DNA from 4 places in the Exiguobacterium sp. s143 genome. Region 2 is predicted to be linked to each of the others. Evidence: riboswitches for the same ligand, from Rfam matches in the RefSeq annotation. Region 2 holds a riboswitch; each other region holds the start of a gene.

What was found. A riboswitch is a leader RNA that binds a small molecule or an ion and turns the genes downstream of it on or off. The one in region 2 is predicted to bind S-adenosylmethionine.
Region 1: another riboswitch for S-adenosylmethionine. It lies ahead of metK (methionine adenosyltransferase); the one in region 2 lies ahead of mtnK (S-methyl-5-thioribose kinase).
Region 3: another riboswitch for S-adenosylmethionine. It lies ahead of KNQ03_RS07825 (methionine ABC transporter ATP-binding protein); the one in region 2 lies ahead of mtnK (S-methyl-5-thioribose kinase).
Region 4: another riboswitch for S-adenosylmethionine. It lies ahead of KNQ03_RS05975 (methionine ABC transporter ATP-binding protein); the one in region 2 lies ahead of mtnK (S-methyl-5-thioribose kinase).

What each region holds. Positions count from the first base shown of each region.
Region 1 covers NZ_JACSMX010000001.1:1,057,023-1,065,104, reverse strand. The annotation lists gene KNQ03_RS05700 (EAL and HDOD domain-containing protein) at 1-710, shown strand, start outside; gene pckA (phosphoenolpyruvate carboxykinase (ATP)) at 735-2,303, opposite strand; SAM riboswitch class I at 2,538-2,664, shown strand; gene metK (methionine adenosyltransferase) at 2,793-4,001, shown strand; gene KNQ03_RS05685 (GNAT family N-acetyltransferase) at 4,139-4,627, shown strand; gene KNQ03_RS05680 (serine aminopeptidase domain-containing protein) at 4,706-5,410, shown strand; gene mnmM (tRNA 5-(aminomethyl)-2-thiouridylate-methyltransferase MnmM) at 5,461-6,060, opposite strand; gene KNQ03_RS05670 (MDR family MFS transporter) at 6,214-7,392, shown strand; gene KNQ03_RS05665 (peptidoglycan bridge formation glycyltransferase FemA/FemB family protein) at 7,576-8,082, shown strand, end outside.
Region 2 covers NZ_JACSMX010000003.1:292,614-300,695, forward strand. The annotation lists gene KNQ03_RS12825 (2-hydroxy-3-keto-5-methylthiopentenyl-1-phosphate phosphatase) at 1-255, opposite strand, end outside; gene KNQ03_RS12830 (2,3-diketo-5-methylthiopentyl-1-phosphate enolase) at 252-1,442, opposite strand; SAM riboswitch class I at 1,513-1,614, opposite strand; SAM riboswitch class I at 1,820-1,923, shown strand; gene mtnK (S-methyl-5-thioribose kinase) at 2,002-3,168, shown strand; gene mtnA (S-methyl-5-thioribose-1-phosphate isomerase) at 3,165-4,214, shown strand; gene KNQ03_RS12845 (sugar ABC transporter substrate-binding protein) at 4,226-5,308, shown strand; gene KNQ03_RS12850 (sugar ABC transporter ATP-binding protein) at 5,305-6,813, shown strand; gene KNQ03_RS12855 (ABC transporter permease) at 6,810-7,814, shown strand.
Region 3 covers NZ_JACSMX010000001.1:1,505,463-1,513,544, reverse strand. The annotation lists gene KNQ03_RS07860 (SDR family NAD(P)-dependent oxidoreductase) at 1-85, opposite strand, end outside; gene KNQ03_RS07855 (C40 family peptidase) at 157-834, opposite strand; gene rho (transcription termination factor Rho) at 1,190-2,563, shown strand; gene KNQ03_RS07845 (type B 50S ribosomal protein L31) at 2,655-2,900, shown strand; gene KNQ03_RS07840 (DedA family protein) at 2,937-3,587, opposite strand; gene KNQ03_RS07835 (thymidine kinase) at 3,771-4,385, shown strand; gene KNQ03_RS07830 (alpha/beta hydrolase) at 4,468-5,226, opposite strand; SAM riboswitch class I at 5,293-5,394, opposite strand; SAM riboswitch class I at 5,644-5,747, shown strand; gene KNQ03_RS07825 (methionine ABC transporter ATP-binding protein) at 5,834-6,862, shown strand; gene KNQ03_RS07820 (methionine ABC transporter permease) at 6,852-7,502, shown strand; gene KNQ03_RS07815 (MetQ/NlpA family ABC transporter substrate-binding protein) at 7,522-8,082, shown strand, end outside.
Region 4 covers NZ_JACSMX010000001.1:1,115,875-1,123,956, forward strand. The annotation lists gene KNQ03_RS05965 (MetQ/NlpA family ABC transporter substrate-binding protein) at 25-858, opposite strand; gene KNQ03_RS05970 (methionine ABC transporter permease) at 891-1,556, opposite strand; gene KNQ03_RS05975 (methionine ABC transporter ATP-binding protein) at 1,553-2,575, opposite strand; SAM riboswitch class I at 2,654-2,758, opposite strand; gene KNQ03_RS05980 (bifunctional cystathionine gamma-lyase/homocysteine desulfhydrase) at 2,816-3,982, opposite strand; gene KNQ03_RS05985 (PLP-dependent cysteine synthase family protein) at 3,975-4,898, opposite strand; gene KNQ03_RS05990 (S-ribosylhomocysteine lyase) at 4,895-5,359, opposite strand; gene KNQ03_RS05995 (class I SAM-dependent methyltransferase) at 5,363-6,001, opposite strand; gene KNQ03_RS06000 (thioredoxin family protein) at 6,541-6,822, opposite strand; gene gcvH (glycine cleavage system protein GcvH) at 6,921-7,304, opposite strand; gene KNQ03_RS06010 (arsenate reductase family protein) at 7,369-7,731, opposite strand; gene KNQ03_RS06015 (DinB family protein) at 7,766-8,082, opposite strand, start outside.

The DNA of each region.
Region 1 (8,082 bases), on a different contig from region 2:
ATGACTGGTTCCAAGGCTATTTTTATGCTAAGCCGATGTTGATGAAGGGAAAAGCTGTCCCTCCTCAATTGCCGGTATTGCTGAAGATGCTAAAATGGCTCGATACGGATGAAAAATACGATGAAGTCATTGATGAGATTGAAGCAAATCCGTATATCAGCATTCAAGTACTGCAACTGATCAATTCTCCAGGAATGGGATTACGAAATACAGTCAGCTCTGTTCGTCAAGCCATTTCACTACTTGGCTTCTCGCAACTCAAAAGCTGGATTTCGTTAATCGTCTTGCGTGAGATGAAGCTTGCTAGTCCTTACGAATGGTCAAATGAGTTACTCCGGTCTTCTTTACATTGTGCTAAGCTTTGCGAGCTATTTGCAAAAGAAACACGCACGTTGAAGTCAGAGAGTGCCTACATGATCGGATTGCTGTCACATATTGATGCGTTATTGTCTGTGGATATCGACGACATCATTGGTCAATTACCAATCGAAGATTCCTTGAAGGTTGTCCTACAAGGAAAAGATCATCCATTCCGGGATTGTTTAGTGCTTGTGATCAGTGCAGATCGCTGTGATTTTGATCAGTTCGAACTACTCAGTCAACGTTTAGGTGTCTCACTTCCACGAGCCTATGCGCTACTAGCAGAAAGTCAGGAATGGCTTAAACAAAAAGAAACACATCTTCAAGAAAGAACGGATTCTATCCTATAAAAAAAGAGCCCGAAGGCTCTTTTTTTATAGGCGTGGACCAGCTGACTTGATCGCATCCGTCGCACTTTCGAAGCGAAGGAAATTATGTTGGAATTTCTCAGCAAGCGACCGCGCTTGTGTGTCGTATTCGTCCGGATTCGACCAGACGCGTACTGGATTGAGTAACTCGCTTGGAACACCTGGAACTTCCAGTGGCATATGAAGTCCGAAAATCGGGTGCTCTTCTGTTGGAATCGTTGCGAGTGTACCGTTGACGGCAGCGTTGACCATCGTCCGTGTATAGGATAGCTTCATGCGGCTACCTGTTCCGTAAGCACCACCTGTCCAGCCTGTGTTGACGAGATAAACAGTGACACCATGACGATCAATCAATTCGCCCAGCATCGTCGCATATTTTTCAGGCATCAGTGGAAGGAATGGTGAACCGAAGCATGTTGAGAACGTTGCTTCCGGTTCCGTGACCCCACGTTCTGTTCCAGCGAGTTTTGATGTATATCCTGATAGGAAGTGATACATCGCTTGTTCTTTCGTCAATTTACTGATCGGAGGCAAGACACCGTACGCATCAGCCGTCAAGAAGACGATCGTCTTCGGGTGACCAGCACGTGACGGAACAGCGATATTATCGATTGCAGTGATCGGATAAGCAGCACGCGTATTTTCCGTCAACGATGTGTCATCGTAATCAGGGTGACGGGCTTCGTCGAGCACGACGTTTTCAAGGACGGTTCCGAAACGGATCGCGTCAAAGATTTGCGGTTCTTTTTCGCGTGATAAGTTAACGGTCTTTGCATAACATCCACCTTCGATGTTGAAGACACCGTCGTGCGACCAACCATGCTCATCGTCGCCGATCAATTGACGGCTATCGTCTGCTGAGAGGGTGGTCTTACCAGTACCGGATAGACCGAAGAACAAGGCGACGTCGCCTTCGTGTCCGACGTTTGCCGAGCAGTGCATCGAAAGGACATTTTCTTGTGGCAAGAGATAGTTCATGACGGAAAAGATTGATTTTTTGATTTCTCCCGCGTATTCCGTTCCACCGATCAAGACGATCCGGTGTTCGAACGACATCGCGATGAACGTCTCAGAGTTCGTTCCGTCAACGGCAGGATCTGCTTTGAAATGTGGCGCATAGACGACCGTGAACGGTTCGAAGGCAGCCACTTCAGGATACTCGCGTAAAAAAAGTTGTTTGGCAAACAGGTTATGCCAAGCGTATTGTGTGAGCACACGGACCGGAAGGGTGAAGTGCGTATCTGCTCCAGCAGCAGCTTCTGTGTAGTAGAGCTGATCGGCTTCGTTCATGTAACGAAGAACCTTTTGCAACAATTGTTCAAATTTGTCTCCATCCATTGGTTGGTTGACATGACCCCAATCAATGTGAGACTCGCAGGAAGAATCACGGACGATGAACTTATCTTTTGGTGAACGACCTGTAAATTTCCCCGTTTCTACAGATAATGCGCCGTTCTCAGCAAGGACACCTTCTTCGTTTCGAATCGCATGTTCGACAAGTTCAGCAACAGATAGTTGTTTGAACACATGCTCTTTCTTGAGTAGTTCTTCGATATTCAGGACCGTCATCGGCATCCTGACCCCACCTTTCCCCTACGTTGGTTTTGGCTCACTGTATTTAGTATGACACATTTATTATATATGACATACTAAAGAGAGAGCAATCATTTTCTGGTGCTGATTTCTATTTATCTGGAAACGCTTTCAGCATTAACAGTTTAACATCTCTTTCAAAAAGTTTCGACTAGAATTTGAAACCTTGCTTGACAGAGTAGGTACAACTTTATATCATGTAATTCGTAACGGATACTCTTATTCTGAGCAGGTGGAGGGAACAAGGCCCGAAGAAACCCGGCAACCGTCCTACATTAATTCACATATTAATGAGGGAAAAGGTGCTCTCCTGAAGCGAAGTAAACACTTCGAACGATAAGAGGGTAAAGGAAGAACGCACAACCTTTCCCTGACCATTTTTTGGACTTGGAAAGGTTTTTTTCATTTTACCGTCCCACTCAACTAGGGGAAATGAGTACACCGTCAAATTCTTTTTTGGGAGGGTCATACATGACAAACCTTAATCGCCGACTATTCACGTCGGAGTCAGTCACTGAAGGTCATCCAGATAAAATCTGTGACCAAATTTCGGATTCAATTCTTGATGCAATCCTCGCGGCGGATCCAAACGCGCGTGTTGCGGCAGAAACTTCTGTTACAACAGGTCTCGTTCTCGTTGCAGGTGAGATCACGACATCGACTTACGTCGACATTCCAAAAGTCGTTCGTGAAACGATTCGTGAAATCGGTTATACACGCGCGAAATACGGTTTCGACGCTGACACGTGTGCTGTATTGACATCAATCGATGAGCAATCAGCAGACATCGCTCTTGGTGTCGACCAAGCGCTTGAAGCACGTGAAGGTAGCATGTCTGATGCAGAAATCGATGCAATCGGTGCAGGAGACCAAGGTCTCATGTTCGGTTATGCAACGAAAGAAACACCAGAACTCATGCCACTTCCAATCTCGCTCTCACACCGTCTCGCACGCCGTTTGGCAGAAGTGCGTAAAAACGGTCAACTCGACTACCTTCGTCCAGACGGAAAAACACAAGTCACGGTCGAATACAACGAGAACAACGAGCCAGTTCGTGTCGATACGATCGTCATCTCGACACAACATGCAGAAGAAGTCACGCTTGAGCAAATCCAAGCTGACTTGAAAGAACACGTCATCACACCGGTTATCCCGGCTGAATACATCGACGCAGCAACGAAATTCTTCATCAACCCAACTGGTCGTTTCGTCATTGGCGGACCACAAGGAGATGCTGGATTAACTGGTCGTAAGATCATCGTTGATACGTATGGTGGATACGCACGCCACGGCGGTGGAGCATTCTCAGGTAAAGATCCAACAAAAGTCGACCGTTCAGCTGCATACGCAGCACGTTACGTCGCGAAGAACCTCGTTGCTGCAGGTCTTGCAGACAAAGCAGAAGTTCAACTCGCGTACGCAATCGGTGTCGCGCACCCAGTATCAATCGCGGTTGATACATTCGGTACAGGAAAACTTCCTGAAGCGCAACTCGTCGAATTGGTTGCTGAAAACTTCGATCTTCGTCCGGCTGGAATCATCAACATGCTTGATCTCCGTCGTCCGATCTATCGTCAAACAGCTGCATACGGTCACTTCGGTCGTACAGATGTTGAGCTTCCATGGGAGCAAACAGATAAAGCAGCAGTTCTTGAAGAACAAGCAAAACGTTTCGCATAATCAAAAAGTCCGAAAACCCTACGCGGGTTTTCGGACTTTTTTGTTTCCGTGGAACTTTGCAGGAAACGAATGTTTTTTCTAGAAGAGGGTAAAAGTACATGAGTCGATTCGTATGAATACAAAGGGGGGTTCCGATTATGGAAATACGCGAAGCTATTCCAGCTGATGCAGGACGTATTCATGACATTGCCGTCACATCTTGGTTGGATACGTATGCAGAAATCTATTCCGAACGTTCGAAAGCGCATTTCGTGCAGGAGGCGTATCCGCAAGAAGAAGTCGTTCGTGCGATCCGGACGGCGGAAGAAGCACGGGGAGAGTATTTTTATGTCGGAATCATCGATGAGGAAATCGTCGGTTTCATTCATGCTGTTGATGTTGAGGGAACGTGGGAGATCATTCGTCTGTACGTCTTGCCGAAATATCAGCAAAACGGAATCGGACGACGGCTGATCCGTGAACTCGAACGACAAGGAGCCGTCCCACTCGAAGTATACGTGGAGGCACGTAACTATAAAGCACGTCAGTTCTTAACCTCATTCGGTTTTGAAGAACTCAGTGAGATGACGGAAGAAGTCTTTGGGCAAGTAGAATCTGTCATTCGTCTTCGCCATGTCGCCTCATGAAATCCGTCTTGGGACGGTTTCGTGTGCGTTTGAAATAAGGTATCGTAAAAAGGAAGTATGAAGTGAAGAGGTGAGTTTGTGGTTGAACAACCAACAGGAATCATCGTATTAGTTTATCCGTTACAACTGCGTGCCCGTCCGAGTGAAGCCTTGATTCGGGTACTCGAACGAGAGTATGAAGTATTACTTGTCGACGCACCACGTCGCATCTCGTTTGAAGAGCATGGTCAACTGTTAAAAGAAGCATTACGTGAAGCCGGGAAACGCAAGCTACCGATTCATATCGTCGCCTGTAGCATGGGCGCACTCGTCGTCAATCGTCTGTTGCAAGAATATGAATTACCGGTCGCAAGCCTTGCGTTCATTTCACCGTTATTTGATTGGCATCCTTCGAAACAACTCGGAGGCGTCAAACAAGTCTTCGCGAGTGCATTTGATCGTTTCCGGCCCGATGCGCCACTCGGTACGTTGCCGTTTGGTCAAAGTACGGAAGATACCGTTCGCATCGGTGAACTGACCTATGCACAGTACCGGGAAATCGAAGAAGAGATCGTCGTACATGACGAGGAACGAAAAAAACTGCCGCGTGTGAACTTGGCTTGTTTTTATGCACCAGACGATCAGTTCGCAGACGTCAAGTTGACGCTTGAAGTATGCCGGAAAATGGGTGGCGATCAGATTTACTTACAACGTCTACACGGTTTTCCGCATTTTAGTTTCGAACGGTTGAACACTCGGTTTGCAGAAAAATTAATGTTGTTCTTTAAGCTTGTTGAAGAATGAAATAATAAAAGTGATGCCTCTAAAAAAGGGCATCACTTTTTTGTGTCCCATCATCCGCGTACTTTTTTCTCGATCGCGATGATGAACGGGGGATGATTTTGTTGATTCAAGAAACGGTACTGGAGAACGGCATAATCTTGCTGATCAAGGGCTGTGACGTAATCGAGGACAGCGTCGCGTTCACGTTTTCCTTCCAGGTGACCGTGATAGACGACGAGGACGACAAGACCGCCGGGAGCGAGGACCGGGAGGAGGGCATCGAGTGCTTCGAGCGTCTCTTCTCCTGTCGTCGTGATTGATTTGTCGCTTCCAGGCAGGTAGCCGAGATTGAAGACACCGGCGCGGACAGGACGTTGTTCGTCCGAAAGACGGGCACCGACATGGATGTGGCTTTCATGATAAAGGTCGACGCGTGCTAACATTCCGGCTTCGTCGAGACGTCGCGTCGATTCCTCGATGGCTTGTGCCTGGACGTCGAACGCAAGGACTCGACCTTCTGGACCGACGCGTTCTGCTAAAAACTGTGTATCATGTCCATTTCCGGCAGTCATATCGACGACGCAGTCTCCGGGTTCGATAACGGACTCGAGTAATTGTTTCGTATAAGGTAGTACACGGGCAAGTGACATGGCATAGACTCCTGTTCCTATGGTCTGTTTTTCTAGTAATGGTTCAGTATGTGCAAGATTCTTTCTGCATTATATCATTTTTTGATTCGTTGACGAAAAGCGAAGTGGCTTGACAGTTAGGGGACGGATTGCGTAAAGTGGCAAGGTTGAGAATGAAATAGGAGGACCACATGTATGCCAAAATTACCAAAAGCGGTCTGGATCCTCGTCCTTGCGATGGCCATCAATACGACGGGATCCTCTTTTTTATGGCCGTTTAATACATTATATATTCATGAATATTTAGGAGAGTCGATGACAAAAGCAGGGATGGCGTTGTTCGTCAACTCGGCCTTAGCAATCGTCGGAAACTACTTAGGTGGAAAAGCGTTTGACCATCTCGGTGGCAAGAAGACGCTTGTCATCAGTGTCATCGGACTTGTCCTGTCTTCCGTCGGCTTGTTGCTGTTTCATCAGACGTACCTCGGATACGTCGCGATGCTTGGATTGATTGGATTCGTCGGTGGGATGGTTTTTCCGACGATCTACGCGATGACGGGTGTCATCTGGCCGGAAGGTGGGCGCCGTGCCTTTAATGCGATCTATGTCGCACAAAACGTCGGTGTAGCGCTCGGGACAGCAGTCAGTGGTCAAATCGCTGCCTTTTCGATTCAGTACATCTTCATCGCCAATCTCGTCCTCTACATCGCCTTTGCCATCATTTTGTTCGTTGGTTTGTCCTGGATTCAGGCACCGGCGCGGATGCATGCGGCGCATGACGAGATCGAAACGACACGCACACCCCTTGCACGCGGTGCGGCACGGACGATGTTGCTCGTCTCGATTGGTTATGCCTTACTTTGGTTCGTTTATGTGCAATGGCAAGGAACCTTTGCCGTACACACGAAATCGCTCGGTGTCACGATTTCCGAGTACTCGATTCTTTGGACGATCAACGGAGCACTCATCGTGTTCGCACAACCTTTACTAACACCAATTCTTCGTTGGTTTGGAGATGACTTAAAGCGACAATTGATGACCGGTACAGGAATCTTCCTCTTGTCTTATCTGATCGTTCCGTTCGCAGGCGGCTTCAAGATGTTCCTCGTCGCGATGATCATCCTGACGATTGGTGAGATGTTCATCTGGCCAGCAGTTCCTGCTATGGCAGCGAGACTCGCGCCGATCGGAAAAGAAGGAGAATTCCAAGGGTACGTCAATATTGCTGCTTCAGCGGGGCGGATGATCAGTCCGACCGTTGGAGGGTTGATCTACGATGTATCAGGTATGTCAGCGGTCTTCTTGACATTAATTGGATTGATTCTGCTAGCGGGCGTCGTCTTCCTTCGTGCTATTCCAAAAATCACATCATGAGCATCATCTGTAAGACAGCGGACATTATGACCGCTGTCTTTTGTTACGTCATTCGTTCGAAAATCATAAAATAAACATTTAATAATATGGAATATTTCGGCAAAGAAACGGGTACTTTCTAATCAAGAACTTGAAAAAGAAAGGTCATATGAACGTTGCTTCTTTTTGACTGGAGGTGCACGAATGGAAAGGTGTCAATTCATCACAGATGCCGCAACTTGGACGACACACGTACAGCAACAACCTCTTGATATCTTCTACAGTCACCAATATGTCACGCTCAACGCTAGACCGTCTGAGCAAGCGGTGCTATTCCGTTATGAAGGTGATGCAGGAACACTGTTCTATCCCTTTTTGAAGCGCCGAATTTTTGATACGCCTTATTCAGATCTCATCACGCCGTATGGCTATGGTGGACCGGAAATCATCGGTCAACTGACTGCGACTGAAATGCAGCATGCACGTCTATTGTTTGAAAGGTGGGCAAAGCGAGAAGCGATTGTCTCGGAAATGATTCGCTTTAATCCATTGACGGGTAATGAACGCTTCATGCGGGATTGGACGAAAGTCTCCTTCATCCGTCATACGACGAGTATCGATTTACGCCCTTCAATAGAAGACATCATGCAGACATTTCATAAGAAGACGAGAAGTATGATTCGCAAATCGCTTGCCTCTCCTTTAACCGTT
Region 2 (8,082 bases):
GTACTGAAGTAACTCCGAAAATCCGTCGCGAATGACTGCACGCTCCAACAAAAAGTCAAGATAGGCTGTTTTTCCGTCAGACGGCAGAAGTGCGAACATTTGCCCGACACCACTCTGAATCGATAGCGTTCGGTCGAGTACGCCGCGTTTCAACGGTTCGAAGTCACTAGCTGGCGCAAATGCCTGCATGAGTGCGATGATGTTATCTTGCGTCGTCACCGTACCGTCGAAGTCACAAAGAATCCGTACGGTCATGACTTGATCCCCCAAGCGTCAAGGGCGATCCGTAATTCTTCATGACGCGATGCTGCCGCCGATAGGGATTCATTTGCGAGTGCCGCATCGAGCGCCTGGCGGAAAGCAATGACACCAGCCGCAGCACCTTGCGGATGACCATGTACGCCGCCGCCGGCGTTGATGACGGAATCGATACCGAAGTCCCGTACGAGTTGAGCGACGAGTCCAGGATGAATACCGGCTGAAGGAACCGGGAAGATCGATTTCGTCTGACCGAGACGGGTCGCTTCGACCGCGATGCCACGGGCGACATCCTTTGGCAAAGCGACATTGCCGTAAGGAGACGGGAATAGCGTCAAGTCTGCTCCAGCAGCACGCGGTAATGTGCCGAGTAAGACAGGAGCTGCGACTCCGTGATTCGGGCTAGCGATCAACGCACCGCTATATGCTGGATGATTGAAGATCGGAACGTTGATTTCCGGATCACTCGCCAGTTCGCGTAAGACGTCGAGTCCGTATGTGAAGGTATTCAGCAAGAATGCGGTCGCTCCAGCATCAATCAATCGCTTGGCTTGATCCTTGAGCGTAAAGACGGGACCGCTGAGTGTGATCGCATATAACGCACGTTTACCGGTCCGGTGGAAGTGAGCATCGATGACCTCACGTCCGATTCGTGCCCGGTCAATCGTCGGTGTCAACGGATTGTCGTATAGGATCTCATCGTCTTTGACGAGATCAATCCCACCAGCGAGTTGTCCTTCGAGTTGATCACGAAGGAACGATAAATCCCGTCCGATGACTCCTTTGAAGATGCTCATTAACAATGGACGATCTTCGACACCGATCAAGGAACGGACCCCTTCGATTCCGAATTTCGCACCTGGAAAGTCCGACGTAAATGTATCGGGTAATAGCAATTCCGTTAGTTTGATTTCACCGTCGAGTGAGAGTTTCCCGAAGACGGTCGTCAGAATCGCAGAAAAGTCGCGCGACACGTTATGTTCCGGATAACGAATCGTGATATATCCTTTGCCATCGCGCTCTTCGGTATGTACGACTTCCCCTTTGAACGAGGCGAGTTGTTGTTGTTCGAGATGATTCAGTTCCGTCCAAGAACCGACTGTCAGACCAAGCGCGAGTTGTTCAGCGCGTTGCTCGAGTCGATCACGGGCGGTCAATTGATAAGTAGCAGTGATATAAGCCATGTCTTTCCTCCTTCAACAAAAAAATGGTCTCTCGTCAGCGACAAGAGACCATGAATGATTCGAACGTGGACTCTTATCTGTCAGCTTAGTAGCTGCAAGAATTAGCACCGTGCCAAAAGGTCGGTTGCTGCGACATCGTAGGGCTTGTCCCTCCGTCTGCTCTTGATAAGAATTGGATGAAATTGTGAAATCTAATTGCAATTTTTACATGAGAATCGCCACTTGTCAAACTATTTTTAGAAAATTTATTTTTTTGAAAATACTCTTTCTATAGATGGCATAAAAATGATATCCGTTTCTGCTTGATTTCGATTTGACAGCGAGGAAGTCGATTGAGTAAGATTCAAATCAATATCACACACGACAACTACATACGACTCTTATCGCGAGTTGGCAGAGGGAATTGGCCCGATGACGCCGCAGCAACCGACCACTGGGCACGGTGCTACATCCAACAGACGTTTCGTCTGAGAGATAAGAGGACGCAATGACTTTCCTGCGCCTCTTTTCGATGACGAAAAGAGGCGCTTTTTCGTGTATCACATAGGGGGAAACTGATATGACATACAAAGCATTCACAGAACAGGACGCGATTGATCGTGTTCGGACACTAGGACTGATCGGCGATGGAGCCGTCGAAGCAGAAGAGATTGGCGACGGGAACCTCAACCTCGTTTTCCGAATTCGAGAGGGGGAACATCGATTGATTCTAAAACAAGCACTCCCGTACGCAAAAGTCGTCGGTGAGAGCTGGCCGTTATCACTCGAACGGGCGTGGATCGAGCAATCCGCACTCCGTGAATTCGCACGGCATGCCGTACCGTTCGTACCACGTGTTTTTCATGCTAGTCATGAAGAAGCGTATACGGTCATGGAAGATCTTTCACATCTGACGATTGTTCGAAGCGGTTTACTCGCAGGTGAACAGTATCCGTTGCTTGCGGAACATATCGGTTCTTATCTCGCTCGGACGTTATTCCATACATCGGACTTTGCGCTTGGTCCGGTTGAAAAGAAACGTGTCGCCCGAACGTACTACAATCCAGACTTGTGCGACATCACGGAAAAATTAATCTTCACGGATCCGTTTCATGACGCGGAGACGAACGAGATTGAAGCCGGACTCGAAGAAGAGGTGGCACGTCTATGGGCAGACGATGAGTTGAAACGCGAAGTCGCAAAACTCGAAGCGCTCTTCATCACGAAAGGAGATGCATTGCTGCACGGCGATCTACATACAGGAAGCATCTTCGCCTCGGCGACGGAAACGAAAGTCATCGATCCAGAATTCGCCTTTTATGGTCCATTCGGATTCGATGTCGGGCAGTTCATTGCGCATTTATTCTTCGCAGCATATCCGGATTACCCTACACGACGTGACGCCCGAATCAAGGATATCGATACGTTCTGGCTGACGTTCGCTTCAACGTTCCGTGCATTATGGGAACGGGAAGCCGTCGAACCGTTCCAGGCATCAGGACTCGTCGATGATGTACTGAGCACGATCTTGCAGGATGCCCTTGGCTTTGCCGGTTGCGAATTGATTCGGCGGACGATTGGTCTTGCACCGGTCGCTGATTTAGAATCAATCGATTCAACGACGGAACGCTTAGAGCGGAAACGTCACGCTCTTCGTCTAGGAGCGGCGTTAATCAAACGCCGTACAGAATGCCGGACATTCGATGATTTACGAAACTTTGACGTAACGGAGGAACTCAGCCGATGACTACATTCGTCCAAAGTATTCGTTACGAAGACCGTGTCTTGACGATTCTCGATCAGACACGTCTACCGCAAGAAGAGCACTATGAAGTCATTGCTGATCTCGCGCAAGCGGTTGAGGCGATTAAACAACTACGTGTCCGGGGCGCGCCTGCGATCAGTTTATTCGGTGGATTCGTGCTCGTTCAAGAAGCATACCGGTTTGAAGCGGCGCTACCGGTCTACAAGCAAGCCTTGCTTGAGACATCGGCGACGTTACTCGCGACACGACCGACGGCCGTCAATTTGCGAAATGTACTCAATCAGTTGAATCCAATCATTCAAGATGGGACGTCGGTAGAAGAGATTCGCGAACGGTTGGAAAAACGGACGGTCGCCTTATACGACCAGGATGCGCAGACGTCACGTCAAATCGGGATTCATGCACTGGAATTGTTCCAGTCAGGCGACCGGATCCTAACGATTTGTAATGCTGGATCGATTGCGACCGCTGCTTATGGAACGGCACTTGCGCCGTTCTACATCGCAAAAGAACGCGGTATCGAATTATCCGTTTTTGCGAGTGAGACGCGACCGTTACTGCAGGGAGCACGATTGACGACATGGGAGCTGCAACGTGCCGGCATCGATGTCACGTTAATTACGGACAACATGGTTGCCCATACGCTGAAAGAAAAACAGATCGATGCGATCATCGTCGGTGCCGACCGCATTACACGAAACGGAGATACCGCGAATAAAATCGGGACGTTCCAATTGGCATTGCTCGCGCAAGCTTTTGGTATTCCGTTTTACGTCGCAGCACCGCTCTCGACGTTCGACTTCTCGCTCGTTTCCGGAGACGCGATCGAAATCGAAGAACGTGATCCGCAAGAAGTGACGACTGTCCAAGGTGTCGCGACAGCACCGGAAGGCGTCGCTGTCTTCAACCCGGCGTTTGATGTCACACCACACACATTGATCACGGGCATCATCACCGAACTTGGTGTCATCACGCAACCGAATGAAGAAACGATTGAACAATTAACAGGGCTTCAACCCCTCGGATAAGGAGATATGTCATGAAAAAACTAGCTTACGCCGTCCTAGCACCGGCACTGTTACTAGCGGCTTGTGCGAATGGAGAAGCCACGACGACGAAGGTCGTTAAGGATGTACCAAAAGGGGTTCAATCAGACGTCAAGATCGCCGTCATCCGCAACCTGGCATCGGACGACCATACGAAACAATTCCTTGATGGCGCACGAAGTGAAGGCGAAGCGCTTGGCTTTAAAGTCAGCACGTTCATTTCGGAAGGTAACGACGTCAAGTTCAAGGAGCTTGTCGCGCAAGCGATTCAGCAAGATTATGATGGGCTCATCATCTCGCATGGTAAGGAAGACTACGCCTATGACATGATTAAACCAGCGGTCGACAAAGGGCTGAAGGTCGTGACGTTCGATACGGTCACGAAGAAAAAAGGAACGGCGTTAAAAGGTGTGACGGAAACATTCCAAAACGATCATCAACTCGCGAAGCTATCGCTTGATGAAGTGACGAAGGTGACGGACAAAAAGCCGGTCCGTGTCATCAAACTTTGGTTCGGACCAGGTTTTGCCCCGCTCGATCGTCGTCAGGAAATCTATAAGACGTACGAAGCAGACGGTAAGATCAAAACGCTTGAGACGGTTGGACCGACAAACTTCCAAGATGTCCAAGGGGATATCGCAACGAAGATGAATGCGATTCTCGCGAAATATCCGAAAGGAAGCATTGATGCGGTTTGGGGAGCGTGGGACGAAGTCGCAAAAGGGGCTTACAAATCGCTCAAGGATAATAAACGTCAAGAAATCCCGCTAATCTCGATCGATGTCTCGAATCAGGATATCAACCTGATGCGTGAAAAAGGCAGTAACTGGGTCTCGACGAGTGCGGTGGATCCATTCTTGATTGGACAAACGGACATGCGATTACTGGCTAAGAAAATCGCTGGCGAGAAGACACCAGATAGCTTTGATCTCGACGCGAAACTCGTGGAGCAGAAGGCGTTGAAGCAGGATACGACGATGTACAATCTCGATACGATCATCAAAGGATGGAGTACATCGGACAAATTCAATGAACCGTGGATGGACCGGTTGCGTGACGTCCATAAAAAACAATGACGTCTACCAATCATCACTTGAAGATGACTGGGATTTCACTGGCGTTTCCAGGAGTGCAAGCCTTAAAACAAGTCTCGTTTGAAGTGAAATCCGGTGAAATCCACGCGCTTGTCGGTGCGAATGGTGCCGGTAAGTCGACGTTGATGAAAGTCTTATCCGGAGCGGAAACGGCGGACGAAGGAACGATTCGTCTCGACGGGAAGGAGTTGTCCATCACGTCACCACGTGATGCGAAACAGATTGGAATCGACCTCGTCCAACAAGAGGTCGATGTGGCGCTTGTCCCGTATTTGACGGTCGCTGAGAATATCTGTCTCGATCTGTTGACGGACGGAACGATGACTGGCTTCGTATCCCAACGCCGTTACATACAGCGTGCCAAGGAAGCGTTAGCGACATTACAGGCGGATATTTCCGTCAAGACACGTGTCGAGGAGTTGCGGCTTGCTGAAAAGCAACTCGTACTGATTGCTCGCGCCCTCGTCCAAGAACGCCGTTTTTTGATTTTAGATGAACCAACGGCACCTCTCAGTCAGGCGGAAACAAGCCATCTCTTTTCAGTCGTGCGTCGTTTAGCCGAACGAGGGCTTGGGATCATCTTCATCTCGCATCGTTTACAGGAACTATATGAGATTTGCGACTCCATCTCGGTCATGCGCGACGGTCAACTCATCTCGCGACATCTTTTGGCAGACATCACGAAGGAAGCTGTCGTTGAGCAAATGCTCGGGCGTCAGCTTACGTCTGTTGCGAAAACGTCACGGGTAAACGCGACAAACGTACTGACGGTCGAGAGTGCTACGAATGCGGACGTCCACGATATCTCCTTGACGGTTCAAGCAGGTGAAGTCGTTGGTATCGCGGGTCTTGTCGGTGCCGGTAAAACGGAATTATGCAAAGCATTGTTCGGTGATCGTCCGTTTCAGGAAGGGGAGGTTCGGATAGGTGGAAAAGCCCATCGCCTTCGCAATCCGCAAGCTGCGATTCAAGCGGGGATCGGTCTCGTTCCAGAAGAACGGCGAAAAGAAGGGATCCTCGTTACCGATTCTGTCGCAGAAAATCTAACAGCAGCGGCAGCTCATGATTTCGTCAACCGCTGGGGGCTGATGGATCGTCGCAAAGAAGCAAATCAGGCATCGCAATGGGTCAAGGAGCTGGGCATTAAAGTGGCAGACGTGAAACAGGAAGTAGGTCAACTATCCGGTGGGAATCAACAAAAAGTCGCCATCGGAAAATGGTTACTGACCGATGTTTCTGTACTCGTCTTGGACGAACCGACAAAAGGTGTCGACGTCGGAGCCAAACAAGATATCTATCGTCTGATTGACGGACTCGCGCAACAACAAAAAGGGATCCTTTACGCGACGAGTGAATGGGATGAACTTTTGACCGTCACGGACCGAATCTACGTCATGTTCGATGGACGGATCGTCCATGAAACGAAGACGGCGGATACATCAGAAGAAACCTTGTTGTGGTATGCGACAGGAGGAGGGCAACGATGAATGAGGTAGTATCAAAACAAACGAACCGAGGGAAGGGTTTACGTCCTGTCCTCGGATTCTTGAACGACTGGGGGATCGTCCTCGCGATCCTTGCCCTCGTCCTGTTTTTTGCGACGACGGCTCCAACATTCCTACAAGGGACGAATTTGATTAATATTTTACGAAGTATCTCCATCGTGACGATTATCGCGATCGGCTTGACCGTTTCTTTGACGGTCAATGGATTTGATTTATCGGTCGGGTCGACCGCGACGCTTGCGAGTTCTTTCGTCGTCTCGTTCTTCGTCTGGTACAGTCTACCGCTCGGTGTCTCGATTGGTTTAGCACTTCTCTTATCTCTTAGCGTTGCTCTGGTGAACATCTTACTCATCGTCTGGTTTAAGATTCCGGATTTGTTTGCGACGCTTGCGACGATGTTCATCGTCGAAGGTGTCGCGATGACGTATACCGGTGGTGGTTCAATCAGTGCCGGAATGCCGCGCCTGGACGGTACACCAACAGTCGGCACGATTCCGGAGGCATTCGCGAAAATCAGCCAGGCGCCTTGGATCATCGTCATCATGCTCGTCGTCGTCGCTGTGACACACGTCTTCTTAAGCCATACGCGACACGGTCGTTTTCTCTATATCATCGGCGGGAATCCGGAAGCCGCACGACTGACAGGAATTCGTGTCAACCGCTACCGGGCACTCGCGTATCTGATTGCTGGGTTACTTGCGGCGGTCGGTGGGATTTTGCTTGCGTCACAAGTCGGGTCGTCACAAATTAATGCCGGTTCCGGTTATCTGATGCCAGCGGTCGCAGCCGCATTCATCGGCTCGTCGTTCGCAGGACAAGGGAAGCCGAATGCGCTTGGCACACTCGTTGGGGCTTGTCTCGTCGGGATTCTTGAAAATGGTCTCGTCATGCTGTCTGTTCCATACTATTCGTTGAATATCATCAAAGGGCTGGTCCTTGCGGTCGCACTCGCGACGACCTATGCGCGGTATCGAAAAAAATAATTAAAATTCGACGTTTCGTTTATAACATATTCGGTAATATTCAATATATGAAAGGATGGTGATGCACATGAATGATTACCAATGTAGAGGGAACGATCGCATGTCGCTTCTGAAAGAAGAGGATCACCGGACTTGACGAACGTTGTCCATTGACACGGATGTATTCGTGTTTTACGTGCAACTGCACGGTTCAAGAACGGATCACGGCATGTGTTCGTTCCTGAAACAAATAAGGGGGAAACGCTACGGCGTTCCCCCTTTTTCATGT
Region 3 (8,082 bases), on a different contig from region 2:
GCAGAACGTGATCCCCTTGACGAGCATGGAGATAAGCGAATTCACGACCGAGACCTCTTGAAGCACCTGTAATTAAGACATGCATCCTATTTCCTCCTTATGAATGAGATGAAAAAAAGCGATCGAGCCAATGCTCAACCGCTTTGAGATGATGAATTAAAGGTAAGATCCTGCGCCGACAAGGCGTGAACCCCAGTACCCTGATTTGAAGCTTGAGTATTTAACGCCACCTGTTTCTGAGTTGACCATGCTTGACTTGCTTGTTGCGATCCCAACGTGCTGAATGCCGCTACCGTGTGAGAAAAAGACAAGATCTCCTGGTTGTACTTTTGAAACGCTAACTTTCTTAGAAGAAGAATATTGTGAAGAAGACGTACGTGGCAATGTTTTACCAGCCGCTTTCTTGTACACGTAGCTTGTGAAACCAGAGCAGTCGAATCCACGAGTCGTTGTTCCGCCCCATACATAAGGTGTACCTTTATGTTTTGCTGCTTCGTTCAGGATTTTCGTCCGTTTAGAAGAAGAGCTTGTTGATTTTTTAGCGCTAGAAGATGATTTGTATGTCTTTGTGTACTGTGAGTAGACATAGCGTGTTTTACCGCCGTATGAGATTTTTGTCCAGCTGCCTGATTTGCCTTTGTATGTAAAGACTTGACCAGCGTTGACTTTCCCGACGATGCTTGCTTTCGTAGAAGGTGCTGTCCGAACACGAAGACCGTTGTCCGTGATCTTGACTTTCGTGACTGTCGCTGCTTCAACTTTACCTGTACCCACTGATGTAAAACCTGAAACCACTAAGGCTGCCGTCGCGATCGATGCTAGAAAACGTTTCATGTTAAGAATTCCTCCGTTTAAATGTAGTGTGTTGCGTCCGTAAGTTATATGATGAAATCATTAAGTGTTTGGTTAAGCAGTCTACCTTACAACTGTGTAAGAATTTTGTCTGCAGGAATATCTTAGCACGAGCACACTTGAAAACGTTTTTTCAGTTAGAAGACAAAACAGATGCTTTTGTAACATAACTGAAATAATATCCTTGAATATTACAAAGTAAGAAACGCAGAGGATTGTTAACGACGAATTCAAAAAAATATGATACCTTTAGTTCACGAATAAAATTACATACCTCCTGATGTATGTATGGAAGTATGCTGAATGCAGTTGAATTTATAAAGAATAGGTGAAGAACATGCCAACAACTGATAAAAAAGATAAACCAGAACGTTCCTATACACTGGCTCAATTGAGCCAACTGACATTAAAAGAACTCTATGAAATCGCAAAGACGAAAAATGTCCCACAATACCGGGAAGCCCGTAAACGCGAGTTGATGTTCAAGATTTTAAAAGCACAGGCTGAATCGACTGGTCTTTATTTCCTCGAAGGGGTACTCGAAGTCATCCCTGGCAACCCACAAATGCAAAACGATGGTGGCTTTGGCTTCCTTCGTCCTATCAATTATTCCCAATCCTCTGAAGATATTTATATCGCAGCATCTCAAATCCGACGCTTTAATCTACGTAATGGTGATGTCGTCACAGGTAAAGTCCGTCCACCGAAGGAAAACGAACGGTTCCAAGGATTACTTAGCGTGGAAGCCGTCAACGGTGAAGCACCAGATACTGCCCGTAACCGTTTATTTTTCCCGGCACTGACACCGATCTATCCGGATCGTCTAATGCGACTTGAGACAGAACCACGCCATCTATCTGTGCGTGTCATGGATATGATCGCACCGGTTGGGTTTGGTCAACGTGGTTTGATCGTCGCACCGCCAAAAGCAGGGAAGACATCACTCCTCAAAGAAATCGCAAACTCGATTCAGGAGAATCATCCGGATGTCGAACTGATCATTCTCTTGATTGATGAGCGTCCTGAGGAAGTAACAGATATTGAGCGCTCGGTTCCGGGAGCAGACGTTGTCAGCTCGACGTTTGACGAAACACCAGACAACCACGTCCGGATTTCTGAACTGGTCCTCGAGCGGGCGATGCGACTCGTCGAACACAAGAAGGATGTCGTCATCCTGATGGATTCGATCACGCGTCTGACACGTGCCTATAACTTAACGGTACCGCAAAGCGGTCGGACGCTCTCAGGGGGAATTGACCCGGCTGCGTTCCATAAACCAAAACGCTTCTTTGGGGCAGCGCGAAACATCGAACACGGTGGTAGTTTGACGATTCTTGCGACAGCTCTCGTTGAGACAGGATCGCGCATGGATGACGTCATCTATGAGGAATTCAAAGGGACGGGCAACATGGAGTTGCATCTTGATCGTAAGTTGTCAGAGCGTCGGATCTTCCCAGCGATCGACATTCGGAAGTCCGGTACACGGAAGGAAGAACTCTTGCTTCCGAAAGAGCAACTCGATGCACTTTGGACGATTCGCCGGACGATGAACGAGTCGAACGAATTCGTCGATACTTTCCTACGTAAGATTCGTGATACGAAAAATAATGAGGAATTTTTCGTCGAACTCGAGAAGGAAAAGAAGAAGGCGGTCCGACGCGCACCGGCTAAACCACGTACCGTCAAGAAGGAAACGACGACGGAAAAATAACTATTGCGACGCGCAAAAAAATCGTTTAGTATAGGAAGGTAACTTACTCTGGCTCAGCAAATGAACCAGGGCGGAAGGAGAGAAATCAACCATGAAACAAGGAATTCACCCTAACTACAACAAAGTAGTATTTATGGATTCAACGACTGAGTACAAATTCTTAAGCGGTTCTACTCGTTCTTCGAACGAAACGATCACTTGGGAAGATGGTAACGAGTACCCACTCATCCGTGTGGATGTGTCTTCAGACTCGCACCCATTCTACACAGGTCGTCAAAAGTTCAACGCGGCAGATGGTCGTGTCGATCGCTTCAACAAAAAATACGGCCGCAAGTAATCACTTGTCGGTTCTTAAAAAAACAGCCTGCCTCCATTATGGAAGCAGGCTGTTTTTGTATAGACTGAATTGTGAACGATACGCGAGATACGTCTTCAAGACGAAGGAGAAGGCGATTCCACCGGCAATCCCGATTAAATACGGCATGACTTCCGGATGTGCCAAGATATAGTCCATGACTTTGTGGAACGAGAGATGACGACCGACGAAGTAGCCGGCGCCTAAAAACACGCTGATCCAAATCAACGCACCTGTATACGCATAACTCGCAAACACGCGAAACGGCATTTTCGAGACACCTGCAAAAAAGGCAGAGAGTTGGCGGAGACCAGGTATGTAGTAACCGATGATCAAGACCGATTTCCCGTAACGACGAAATCCGGCTTCAGCGGAAAGAATATGTTTTTCTGAGATACGCATTTTCGGTCCGACGCGGTGTAATAGTGGCATACCGAGTTTTAATCCGAGTAAATAGCTGATCGTCATCCCGATACAACTGCCGGCGTAAGCAGCGAGAATCGTACCGACGAGTGGTAGATTGCCTTGATGCATCCAAAAACCGGACAGGACGAGCAGGGTCTCATCAGGAACCGGCAATCCCACGATACCACCTGCGAGAAGGACGGAGAGACCAAGGGCACCATATTGGTGCAGGATGTCATGTAAGAGATGATGAATCGGGGACACCTTCTTTCGTGAGAGTCTTCTTCTTCAGTGTACAGGAAATAGGGGACGGTTGGAATGAAAGGACAAAAATTCTAGGTAAAGAAAAAATGAATTTTGATTTCCGGAAGTCAACCCTTTTTCTCGATACCGTTTCGGGCTATACTCGTTAAAGTGACTATTTTTAGAGGACGGTGTCGGACGATGATGCATGTAATAAATCAGTACGGCTGGATCGAAGTAATTTGTGGCAGTATGTTTTCCGGGAAATCGGAAGAGTTGATTCGTCGTGTCAGACGGGCGCAGTACGGCAAACTGCCCGTTCAAGTATTCAAGCCGGCAATCGACGACCGGTACCATGAAGAGCATGTCGTCTCTCATATCGGCAACTCCGTCGTGGCGATTCCGATGGCGACGAGTCGCGATCTCTACGCAGCAGTAGCAGAGGAAACACAAATCGTTGGAATCGATGAAGTTCAATTCTTTGATGATGAGATCGTACAAGTCATCGAAGCACTTGCACAAGACGGAAAACGCGTCATTTGTGCAGGCCTTGATCAAGATTTCCGGGCAGAGCCATTTGGCAAGATGCCGGAATTACTGGCGCGCGCAGAATTCGTAACGAAGCTGCAAGCCATCTGTCTTTCATGTGGTGATCCGGCTTCCCGGACACAACGGTTGATTGATGGAAAACCAGCGAACTACGATGATCCGATCATCCTAGTTGGCGCTTCAGAATCATATGAGCCACGGTGCCGCCATTGCCATGAGGTGCCTGGAAAACCGAAGCCGCTCCAATCGGTGCAGCACCAAGAAAATTAAACAAAAAAGACGAACCGGTCGCGGTCGTCCTTTGATGTAGCAGCTATTCGTTTCCAGAGGGAAGAGAATAGCTGTTTTTTTATTATCCTGTTTCCTGCGAGAACCGGCTTGAGCGTTCGATGAAGCGGATCGTCTCACGAACGATTAAATCCTGATCATGATCGAGTGTCGCGACGTGATACGAGTTGAGTAAACAGTAGCTTCGTTTATCATTCGTTCCGATGTGCTGATGCAGATAATCCGAACTCGACGGCGGAACGACGTGATCCGTCGCCGAGTAAAGAATCAAGGTCGGTAGAAGGATCGATCCAAGACGTCCTTTCGTCTCATCCATCAGACGAACGAGTTCGAACGCACAACGGCTCGAAACGAGGTCATAGATGATTTCGAAAGCAGACCGCTTGATGTCCGGTGCCCCTTCCGGTAAATACTCTGGACCGTCATCAAACGAAAGTGCTTCGTAAGAAGGAACGGAAAGAGCAGCATTGATCGTAATGATGCCGGCAAACGGAATGCCGTCAGCGGCGAGCGACAGTGCAAGCGTCGCACCCATCGATTGACCGATGACGAAGACTTGATCGCATGTTTCTTGTAAACGTTCATAGCCGTCTTGCAGGCTTTGCTTCCAACATCGAGCAGTCGATTGTTCAAACTCGCGGACGTTCGTTCCATGTCCACGTAAGCGCGGGGCATAGACGGTAAAACCTTCAGCAGCGAATGCCTCACCGACGTCCCGGACACTTTGCGGAGTGGCGTTAAAACCATGACAGATTAGAATGCCGATCGATCCACCTTGAAAATAAAACGCTTCAGCACCAGTCAATACAGGATAGTTCATCATTACTATTTTTCCTCCATTCATGAAAAAACTCGTCGACGTCACTGCTTGGACGCCCACGAGTTTTTCACCGTATCATCCAAAGCCGCGCTTTGCTGGTCGGAGCACCTTACAAATTGCAGGTTGCCGTGAAGTCATAGAGCCAGGTCTCTCGTTCACTCTTGATAAATATCATATTGGAATTGTCGGAATAATCATTGAAACGATGGTAGCACGACCAAAAATGACTTGTCAAATCTTTCTTGACGAATCATGATCCGTTGAGTAAGCTAACTCATAACTTGTTCATCCATCGATATGCGCCAAATGGATTATTTTTGCAAAGTTGGTTGACTTTTAAAGTTTCGACCCGTAATGTAAAAATTAGTTTTACGACATAAGCAACAACGCAACAACACACATACGAATTTCATACCGCAATACTTATCCAGAGAGGTGGAGGGACTGGCCCTACGAAACCTCGGCAACAGACTCATTATGAGCACTGTGCCAATTCCATCAGACAGATGTCTGAGAGATGAGTGGAGTGGATTCTGCCACTGTGCGGATCCAGGTCTCTTCTTGTTTCTCAAGAAGGGACCTTTTTTGTTGAATGAAGGGGGAAAACGGAATGATCGCATTTCATCAAGTCAAAAAAACGTACGTCACGAAAGATCAGACGATCGCAGCGCTCGACGGTGTCGACCTGACGATCGAAAAAGGCGAAATCTTTGGTGTCATCGGCTTTAGCGGTGCCGGAAAAAGTTCACTGCTCCGCTGTGTCAATCTGTTAGAACGACCGACGTCAGGAACGGTGACGGTCGATGGGGAAGATTTAACGCAACTGTCTCCGAAAAAATTGCGCCAAGCAAAACAACGGATCGGGATGATCTTTCAGCACTTCAATCTATTGAATGCGAATACGGTCTTTACGAACGTTGCAAAACCACTTGTTCTCGCAGGCGTCAAGAAAGATGAGATTCGCCGCCGAGTGACGGAGTTGCTCGAATTCGTTGATCTCGCGGACAAGGCGGATCATTATCCGGATCAATTGTCGGGTGGGCAGAAACAGCGCGTTGGTATCGCCCGGGCACTCGCGATGCAACCTTCCGTCCTCTTATGTGACGAAGCGACGTCAGCACTCGATCCCCAAACGACCCATCATATTCTCCAGTTATTAAAACGTATCAATGCGGAGTACGGGATCACGATTCTCTTGATCACCCACGAGATGGGCGTCATTCGTGAAATTTGTGACCGGGTCGCCGTCATCGAAGCTGGAAAGTTGATCGAGTCAGGAACGGTCTTCGACGTCTTTTCGAATCCAAAGACCGAGACAGCGAAAAACTTCGTTCGCTCCGTCATGCACGACGAGATTCCAGCATCGATTCGCCAGTTGATCGAGTCCCGGAATGCGAATCCGATCTATAAGATTCATTTCCTCGGACATCACACCGGGCAGCCGCTCTTGTCACAAGTCGCGAAACGCTTTGACGTCGATGTCAACATCTTGCACGGTAGCATCACGGAGTTGCAGGAGACACCGTTTGGCACTCTGCTCGTTGAACTGATCGGTGAGCCGGCTGAAGTAAAACGAGCGTTACACTACATCGATCAGGCACAGGTGACGGTCGAGGAGGTACTTGCCCATGCTAGTTAACTACAGTGATATCTGGACAGCATTTTTACAGACGATGACGATGGTATCCGTTTCGCTCTTATTCTCGACATTGATCGGTTTACCACTCGGGATCCTGCTTGTCGTAACGCGAAAAGGCGCATTGCTTGAAAATGTCCCGCTGTTCACGTTCTTCAACAGTATCGTCAATATTTTCCGCTCGATTCCGTTCATCATCTTACTCGTCGCGATCATCCCGTTGACACGGTTGATCGTCCAGACGTCGATCGGAACCGAAGCCGCAATCGTCCCGCTCGTCTTTTACGCTGCACCGTACATGGCGCGTCTGATCGAGAGTTCTTTACTCGAAGTCGATAAAGGCGTTCTTGAAGCAGCAGAAGCGATGGGCGCAACACCGTTTCAAACGATTTTCCGCTTCCTCCTACCGGAAGCACTCGGTTCACTCATCCTGAACTTAACGATCGCGACGGTCGGCTTGATCGGGGCGTCAGCGATGGCAGGTGCGATTGGAGGCGGTGGTCTCGGTGACTTAGCGATCACCTATGGTTATCAACGATTCGACACGAAAGTCATGATCATCACGGTCGGGATTCTCGTCATCTTAGTCCAAGGCTTACAGACGACAGGCAACATCGTCGCACGAAAAATTAGAAGACATTAATCAAGGGAGCGATTCAGCCATGAAAAAAGCAGTAGCAATTGGAGCAACACTCACGACGATTTTATTTGCCGGGTGCGCAGCATCAGGAGAAGACGAAAAGACGATCAAGCTCGGTGTCAGCGGTTCAGACACACAAGTTTGGGATTATGTCGCGAAAAAAGCAGAGAAGGAGGGCATCAAAATCGAGCTCGTCAAGTTCTCCGATTATGTCCAGCCGAACATGGCACTGGCTGAGGGTGAGATCGACGCCAATGCTTTCCAGACGATTTCCTACTTCAACGCTTTCAAGAAAGAACATAACTTGAAGCTATCGCCGATTGCGACGACTGTCATCGCACCGATGGGGATCTACTCGGATAAATACAAGGACGTCAAAGACATTCCAAATGGCGGAAAAATCGCTGTTCCAAACGAAGCGACGAACATGGGACGTGCCCTCTTGTTACTGCAAGAAGCAGGTCTGATCAAGCTACCGGACGACTTCGATGGCAACGGTTCGGTCGATAAGATCGTCGAGAATCCGAAAAAGCTGAAAATCGTTCCGATCGTCGCTGGACAAACGCCACGCGTCTTACCGGAC
Region 4 (8,082 bases), on a different contig from region 2:
GGAAGGATGCCGGCTTCGGTGAACTTATTTGCTGACTGGAACGACAGCACCTTTGTACTTGTCGAGGATCCAATCTTGGTTTTTCTTTTCGTGCAGAACGTCAAGAAGTGCTGTGACACGCTTGTCTTTTTCATCGCCATCACGTGTAACGATGATGTTGACGTATGGTGACGACTCATCTTCTGATGCAATTGCGTCTTTCAATGGGTTCAGACCGTTATCGATCGCATAGTTCGTGTTGATGAGGACGGCGTCGCCTTCATTGTTTTTGTAAGCTTGCGGAAGAAGTGATGCTTCGATGTTCGTTTTGAACTTGAGTTTCTTCGGGTTCTCCGCGATATCACCGAGTTGTGCATCTGTCGTTTTACCGTCTTTGAGTTTGATCAATCCTTCGTTTTGAAGAAACGTCAAGACACGACCTCGTTCTGCGACGTTTGAGCTCGTTAAGATCGTTGCACCGTTTGGTAACTTATCGAGTGACTTGTATTTCTTCGAGTAGATACCGAGTGGTTCAACGTGAACGCCACCTGCGTTCGCGAACTTATATGATTTGTTTTCTTTCTCTTGTTGCTCAAGATACGGTACGTGCTGGAAGTAGTTCGCATCGATTTCTTTCGCTGCGAGTGCTTTATTCGGAAGTACGTAATCTTGGAACTTCTGGATTTCAAGCTTGTAACCTTTTGCTTCGTATTCTTTTTTAACGTGCTCAAGAATCTCAGCGTGCGGTACGTTTGAAGCACCGATGACAAGTGTTTTGTCGTCGCTACCTGATCCTGATGATTTTTCGCCACATGCAGCAAGGCTGATTGCTAAAACGGATACAGCGGCAGTACCTACGAATTTTTTCCAAACTTTCATGAATGATTCCTCCAATATGATTAAGTTTTGAATTAACGTTTATCGATTGCTCGGATCAGCAAGTCACCAATGATTTGGATGACGAAGACGATCGCTAAGATTAAGAGTGTCGCAATGACGATGACATCGTTTTGAGAACGCTGGAATCCTTCGATGAAGGCCATGTCCCCAAGTCCACCTCCGCCGACTACTCCGGCCATTGCCGTATAACCGACAAGTGAGACGAGTGTGACCGTGATACCAGAAACGATGGCAGGCAACGCTTCCGGGATTAAGACTTTATAGATGATTTGGAACTTCGTCGCCCCCATCGATTCAGCTGCCTCGATGACACCTTTATCGACTTCGCGTAACGCGAGTTCAACCATCCGACCGTAAAATGGTGCAGCACCGAAAATCAGTGCCGGTAATGCTGCCGTTGGTCCGAGGAACGAACCGACGATCGCTGTCGTAAATGGAATCAATAAGATCAGTAAGATGATGAACGGAATCGAACGGAAGACGTTGACGATCAAGCTCAACACTGAATAGAACGCCCGATTCTTGAACAATAACTCTTCGTTTGTCGCATACAATAGTAAACCAATGATCAAACCGAGAACGAATGTCGAAACCCCAGCGATTGCCGTCATATAGACGGTACTGCCTGTCGCTTCCCACACCATGTCCCAATCTAGGTTGTCAAAGAATGAAATCATCGGTGATCCACCTCCACTTCAACATCACTGGCTTGAAGCTTCGTGATGACCGCTTGTGTTGCTTCTGTTTCCCCGATCAACTGAATGAACAGTGTACCGAGTGCCCCTTCCTGTGATTGACCGACGTTTCCGCCGATGATGTTGAACAGGACCGGTGAATCCTTCATGACTTCCGCGAGGATCGGGCTTTCCGCTGTCGATCCGACGAACGTCAACTGAACGATTTTTCCGGTTGGGTACCGTTCGCGTAGTTTCGCGAACGTCAACTCGTTTTCCGAAGGCGACGTCAATTGTTTGACGAACTCCTTCGTCATCGCTTGCTTCGGATGACGGAAGACTTCTGCGACCGGTCCTTGCTCGACGATTTTACCGGCTTCCATGACGGCGACCCGGTGACAGATTTTTTGAATGACGTGCATCTCGTGTGTGATCAAGACGATCGTCAGTTTCAGTTTTTCATTGATGTCGACGAGTAACTCAAGGATTGAATCCGTCGTCTTCGGATCGAGTGCACTTGTTGCCTCGTCACATAAGAGAACGTCCGGGTTCGATGCCAGTGCCCGAGCGATACCGACACGTTGTTTTTGACCACCCGATAATTGTGACGGATAGGCTTTTTCGCGTCCGTCCAAACCAACGAGTTGGATCAGTTCCGCGACCCGTTCCTTGCGGTGTGCTTTCGGGAAGCCACCGAGCTCGAGTGGGAACATGATGTTCTCTTCAACCGTCCGTGACCATAGTAAGTTGAAGTGCTGAAAGACCATCGAGACATTCTTGCGGACGCCTCGTAATTCTTTTGGTTTCAGTGATGTCATCTCAACACCATCGATTTGGATCGAACCACTAGTTGGTGCTTCGAGCATATTCAGCAATCGGATCAGGGTCGATTTCCCTGCTCCGGAATAACCGATTATTCCAAAAATTTCACCGCGCTCGATTGTCAGATCGACATTCGCGACGGCTTCGACCGCTCCGCGCTTTGAGCGATAAATCTTTCCTACGTCTTGTAAACGAATCACAACTGTCCCTCCTAAAATAAAAAAAGTGCGCGCGTTTTAGAGCAAACGCGCGCACTTTTCAGTACACAAAACCATTTGCTCTCATCTCCCAGACTTTTGTCTGCTGGAATTAGCACCACTTCGGATTAGATCCGCGGTTGCCGGGTTTCATCGGGCCAGTCCCTCCACCACTCTCGATAAGAGTTTCGGTATTAAGTTTGTAGAATATATTCTGAATATTAGCAGGGGTTATTTTTGTTGTCAAACAGTTTTTTCAGAAACTTTTTCGAGGAACGTGAAAGCACGTGTTAAGTCTTCTTTCAAATCTTCTGCGTCTTCAAGTCCAACTGAAATCCGAACGAGACCGTCTGTGATGCCGAGTTCTGCCCGACGTTCTGCTGGGATTGACGCATGCGTCATCCGTGCCGGCACCGAAATCAGACTCTCGACGGCACCAAGACTCTCAGCGAGTGTGAAGAAGTGTGTCGCCTCGACGAGTTTTTCTGCGTTCGCTGCTGAACCGACATCAAAGCTGATCATCCCACCAAATCCAGTCGCTTGTTTCGCTTGGATGTCGTGACCAGGATGCGATGCAAGTCCTGGGTAGAAGATGTTCGAGACGATGTCTTGCGCTTGTAGGAACGCAACGAGATCATGTGCTGTCTCTTCGATCGCATCCATTCGGATACCGAGTGTACGAAGACCACGGACGAGCAAGAAGCTGTCTTGCGGTCCAAGCACGCCGCCTGTCGAGTTTTGGATGAAGTGCAGCTCTTCGCCGAGCGCATCATCTTTGACGACGACAAGTCCAGCGACGACGTCCGAGTGTCCGCCGATGTATTTCGTCGCACTGTGCAAGACGATATCTGCACCGAGTGCGAGTGGTTGTTGATGATACGGTGTCGCGAACGTGTTGTCGACGACGAGTTTAAGATCGTGACGTTTGGCAATCGTTGCAATCGCTGCGATATCCGTAACTTTCAACAACGGGTTCGTCGGTGTTTCGACGTAGACGATCTTCGTGTTGTCTTGGATCGCTGCTTCCGTCGCCGCAAGGTCCGTCGTATCGACGAATGTCACTTCGATGTTGAACTTCGGTAAGACGCGTTGCATCAAGCGGAACGTACCACCGTAGACGTCATCCGTCATGACGATGTGGTCGCCAGACTCAAGCAAGTGGAAGACGGCATGGATCGCTGCCATCCCAGAACCGAACGCAAAACCACGTGCGCCACCTTCGAGATCCGCAATCAATCGTTCGATGCTCGTCCGTGTTGGGTTCGCTGTCCGTGAATATTCATATCCGTCCTTGAGTTGACCGATTTTATCCTGCTTGTATGTGCTTGTTTGATAGATCGGAGGTGTGACGGCTCCTGTTGCCCGGTCGACACCTGTTCCTCCATGAATCAATGCTGTCTTCTTACGCATGAGTTTCGTCCACCTTTTCAAAGATTTGTTGGCTCAAGTAGCGTTCGGCACTGTCTGCGAAGACGGTGACGATCGTACTGCCGGGGTGACGCTTCGCGATATCAAGCGCAGCAACAAGCGCTGCACCTGCTGAACTACCAACGAGTAATCCTTCGCGAGCAGCGAGTGTATGAACTGCGTCAAATGCATCACGGTCAGAAATCGTATGAATCTCGTCGACGAGTTCACGCGGAACGAGACTTGGCCATTTTGCTGTACCGATACCTTCTGTCTTATGCGGACCGGCTGGACCACCATTTAAGACGGAGCCTTCCGGTTCGACGATTGCTGCTTTTGTACCGAGACGTTGTTTTAAGAAGTCCGCTGTTCCGGCGAACGTACCACCTGAACCACAACCGGCAACGAACCAGTCGATGTGCGGCAAGTCCGCAATCAGCTCAGGACCGAGTGTCCGCTGATACGTGACTGGGTTCTCTTCGTTTTCGAATTGTAACGGAACGTAACTGTTCGGAATTTCCTGACCGAGTTCTTTTGCCCGGTCGATAGCCCCTTGCATATCGAGTTCAGTCGGCGTGTTGACGACGGTTGCGCCGAGTGCCCGCATCAACGTCTGTTTTTCCTGACTGAATTTTTCCGGAACGACACAGATGACTTTGAGATCGTATTTCTTAGCGGCGAGCGCCAAGCCGATGCCGGTATTCCCAGCTGTCGGCTCGATGATCGTACCGCCTGGTGTCACATGTCCGTTTTCGATTGCTGCATCAACGAGTTGAATGCCAAGGCGGTCTTTGACGCTGCCCCCAGGGTTCATCCATTCGAGCTTCGCCAAAATGCGCGTACCAGCAGGCAAATCGAATGAAGTGATCTCGTAGAGTGGTGTGTTTCCGACGAGGTCGCGGACGTTGTTCGCGATCATCCGAAGACGATGTCCCATTCATCACGACCGGCAAGCATTTTCTCGGCATAGTGCTTCGCTCCTTTGAGGTCATGTGCGCTCGCAAATCCACATTGGACTTCGTTTTGCGCTGGAATCTCTTCTGCTGCGAGGACGTCTTTCAACGTCTTCTCAACGAGTTCGCTCATTTTTTCGACCGAGTCGAAATTCATCATCGCCATGTAGAAACCTGTTTGGCATCCCATCGGCGAGACATCGATGACATCATCCGAGTAGTTACGGATGTTTTCAGCAAGTAAGTGCTCGAGTGTGTGCATCGCACGCATCGGCATTTGCTCAACGTTTGGTTGCGTAAAACGGATATCGTATTTGACGACTTGGTCGACTTTACCTTCTTTATAACCCGCGACGCGGATATAAGGTGCTTTGACTTTCGTATGATCCAGGTTAAAGCTTTCGACGTTCATTTTTTGAAGTGCCATGATTTATTCCCCCATTTTCTCGGCTTCTACGAGCCAGACGAAGTGATTGTATTGTATAAATTTAACAGTGAATCCCCGTACTGTAAACAATTCTTCCATAACTGGAATCAACGGGTAGAACTCGCGTTCGAGATCTTCCGCTAACGCGTCGAACCCTTGAGCACGTGCTTCACGAATCGTTTGCAGGCGTGCCTCTTCTGAGACGAACATCGTATCCGCGTAGACGATTTTTCCGTCTGCCGGTAAATGTGATGCCATCAGTTCGATTGCTTCTCCCTTTTCCTCATCTGTTAAATGATGAAACGCATACGTCGAAACAAAACTGCTTACTTCCTTCGCTTCGAACGAGAGGAAGTGACCGTCCTGTACAGCAAGCGACGGAATCTTTTCCGTCAGGATTGCCCGCATCTCCGGACTTGGTTCGACGGCGAGTACGGCGTCGTGACGTGCCAGAAGACGTTGTGTCAGGTTCCCTGTGCCTGCTCCGAATTCAATGACCGGCGACTGCGCTTTATCCGCTACTGTATCCAAAATCTCATCGTATCGACGAAAGACCTCTTTATATTCCGGATCGTGTCCGGTTACTGTCTCGTCATACGTTGATGCCCATTCTGTGAAAACATCCATAAAACGTACTGTCATGCCTTGTCGTCCTCCATCTCACCAGTTAATTCCGAGTAATCGGATATGAATTAAAGTAATTTTCCTTATTCGCATTGTAGCAAGGAGATTCTATCCTGGCAAGCGACCGGCTCGAAAAACCTCCAGAAAACAAAAAAAAGGCGTTGCCGGCGAACCGACAACACGAATAATGTGGTTAGAAATGCTACGAAGGAAAACCCAGCTCCATTCGGAATTGTTCGCTCTTCCACGTGGAGGACGGCGCCTGTTCGACATGATTGCCAGCTTACGTTCACTTCCTGATCGGTCCTTTCGATCCACCACCCGTTCATTGCACCGCTTCGTCTTTGGGGGACGACTTAAGGGGAAACAATACACCGGCTTAGGATGAGAGAAAGGGTTCAAGACTTGAAGCGTATTGAACGATCATCTCTGCTAGACTTCCTATAATGCATTTCTAGAAGTTGTTATGAATATACCATTCATATTTCGGCGTTGTCAACGGATTATTGTAAATATTCCGACAATTTAACAAAAAGAAAAATCCAGTCGGACTTTTCTTACCGTTCTTGACAAAAAGCAAAGACGTTTTGAACGGACTGGAAAGCATAAAGTCGCTCTACGACTTGATTTTCTTCAATTCGCAACAACGCAGGAACACTCATGACACGGGCTTCTTCTAAGAAATCCGGAATGAAATTCCCATTCGCCTTCTGAATCGATTGACCTGATTCCGTCGCTTCGACGATATCAAGCATTCGTTCCGCGATGGCGCATGTCCCGCACATCGGTGCATAGACATACAATAGTCCGTTTTCCGGGACGGTCGTGACCTCTTGCATGACGGTCGCTCCTTTCTTCGTGGTATCTGACGTCAGTATACAAAAAAAAGAGAGCGGACGAAACGCAAGCGCCTCGTTCACTCTCTTTTCGTTAAGTATTACTCGTTGATCATCGATTTGTACGCCGCAGCGTCCATCAATGCTTCGACTTGTGATGCATCTTCGATTTCGATGTCGACCATCCAAGCGCCTTCGAATGGTGACTCGTTGACGAGTTCTGGGGAATCCGAAAGGTTTTCGTTGATGGCAACGACTTTACCAGAGATCGGTGCGTATAATTCCGAGACTGTCTTGACCGACTCGACTGAACCGAATGGCTCGTTTGCTGAGATCGTATCCCCGACTTCAGGCAATTCGACGAAGACGATATCCCCGAGTTCGTGTTGCGCGAAATCCGTGATTCCGATGCGCGCCTTGTTTCCTGATACTTCGACCCATTCATGTTCTTCCGAATAGCGTAAGTTGTCTTTTACTTGACTCATTTCCGATTCCCCCTGTGGACTAATTTGGACTAACGTGTTCAGTATACCAAAATCGACTCTGAACTTAATACCATTTTCCTTGATACATTTCTTCCTTGAAGCCGATCGTGACGTCTTTCCCGTCTGTGACGATCGGACGCTTCAACAACATGCCGTCACTTGCGAGTAACTTGTATTGCTCGTCTTCTGATAGCTCTGGAAGTTTGTCCTTGATCCCTTGCGAACGGTATGATTGACCGCTCGTGTTGAAGAATTTCTTCAGTGGCTCTCCACTCTTTTGATGAAGTTCCTGAATCGTCGTTGCAGATGGTGTCTCCTCGACGATATGTTTGTAATCCACTTCGACACCGTGCTGTTCGAGTGCTTTTTTTGCTTTGACGCACGTACTACATTTCGGATAGCCGTACATCGTGACTGTTTTTGTCATGTTCCTCACCTCACCTTCAAGAGTAGCAGATGGATCACTTCTGCTTCAAGCGTGCGAGCGCCCCGTCAATCTGATCTTGGTGATGCGCGTCATGGGCAACGAACGACTCGACGAATGTAAGTGGTCGGAAATCCTCATAGGTTGCTTCAAACTGCTCGTCAGACAAACGATCGAGGTGATTGACGATGTCACGCCGGACGCTGATCGCTTTTTTCAACAAAGCAAGCGGATCGATATGATGCGCATATTCGACCGCCAGTCGATTGAACTGATCAAAATCCGTCTCGACGAGCGTCAACGGTTCATCCGGTAACTTCGAGATGGCATGATCGTAATAAAACCGGTCCCATA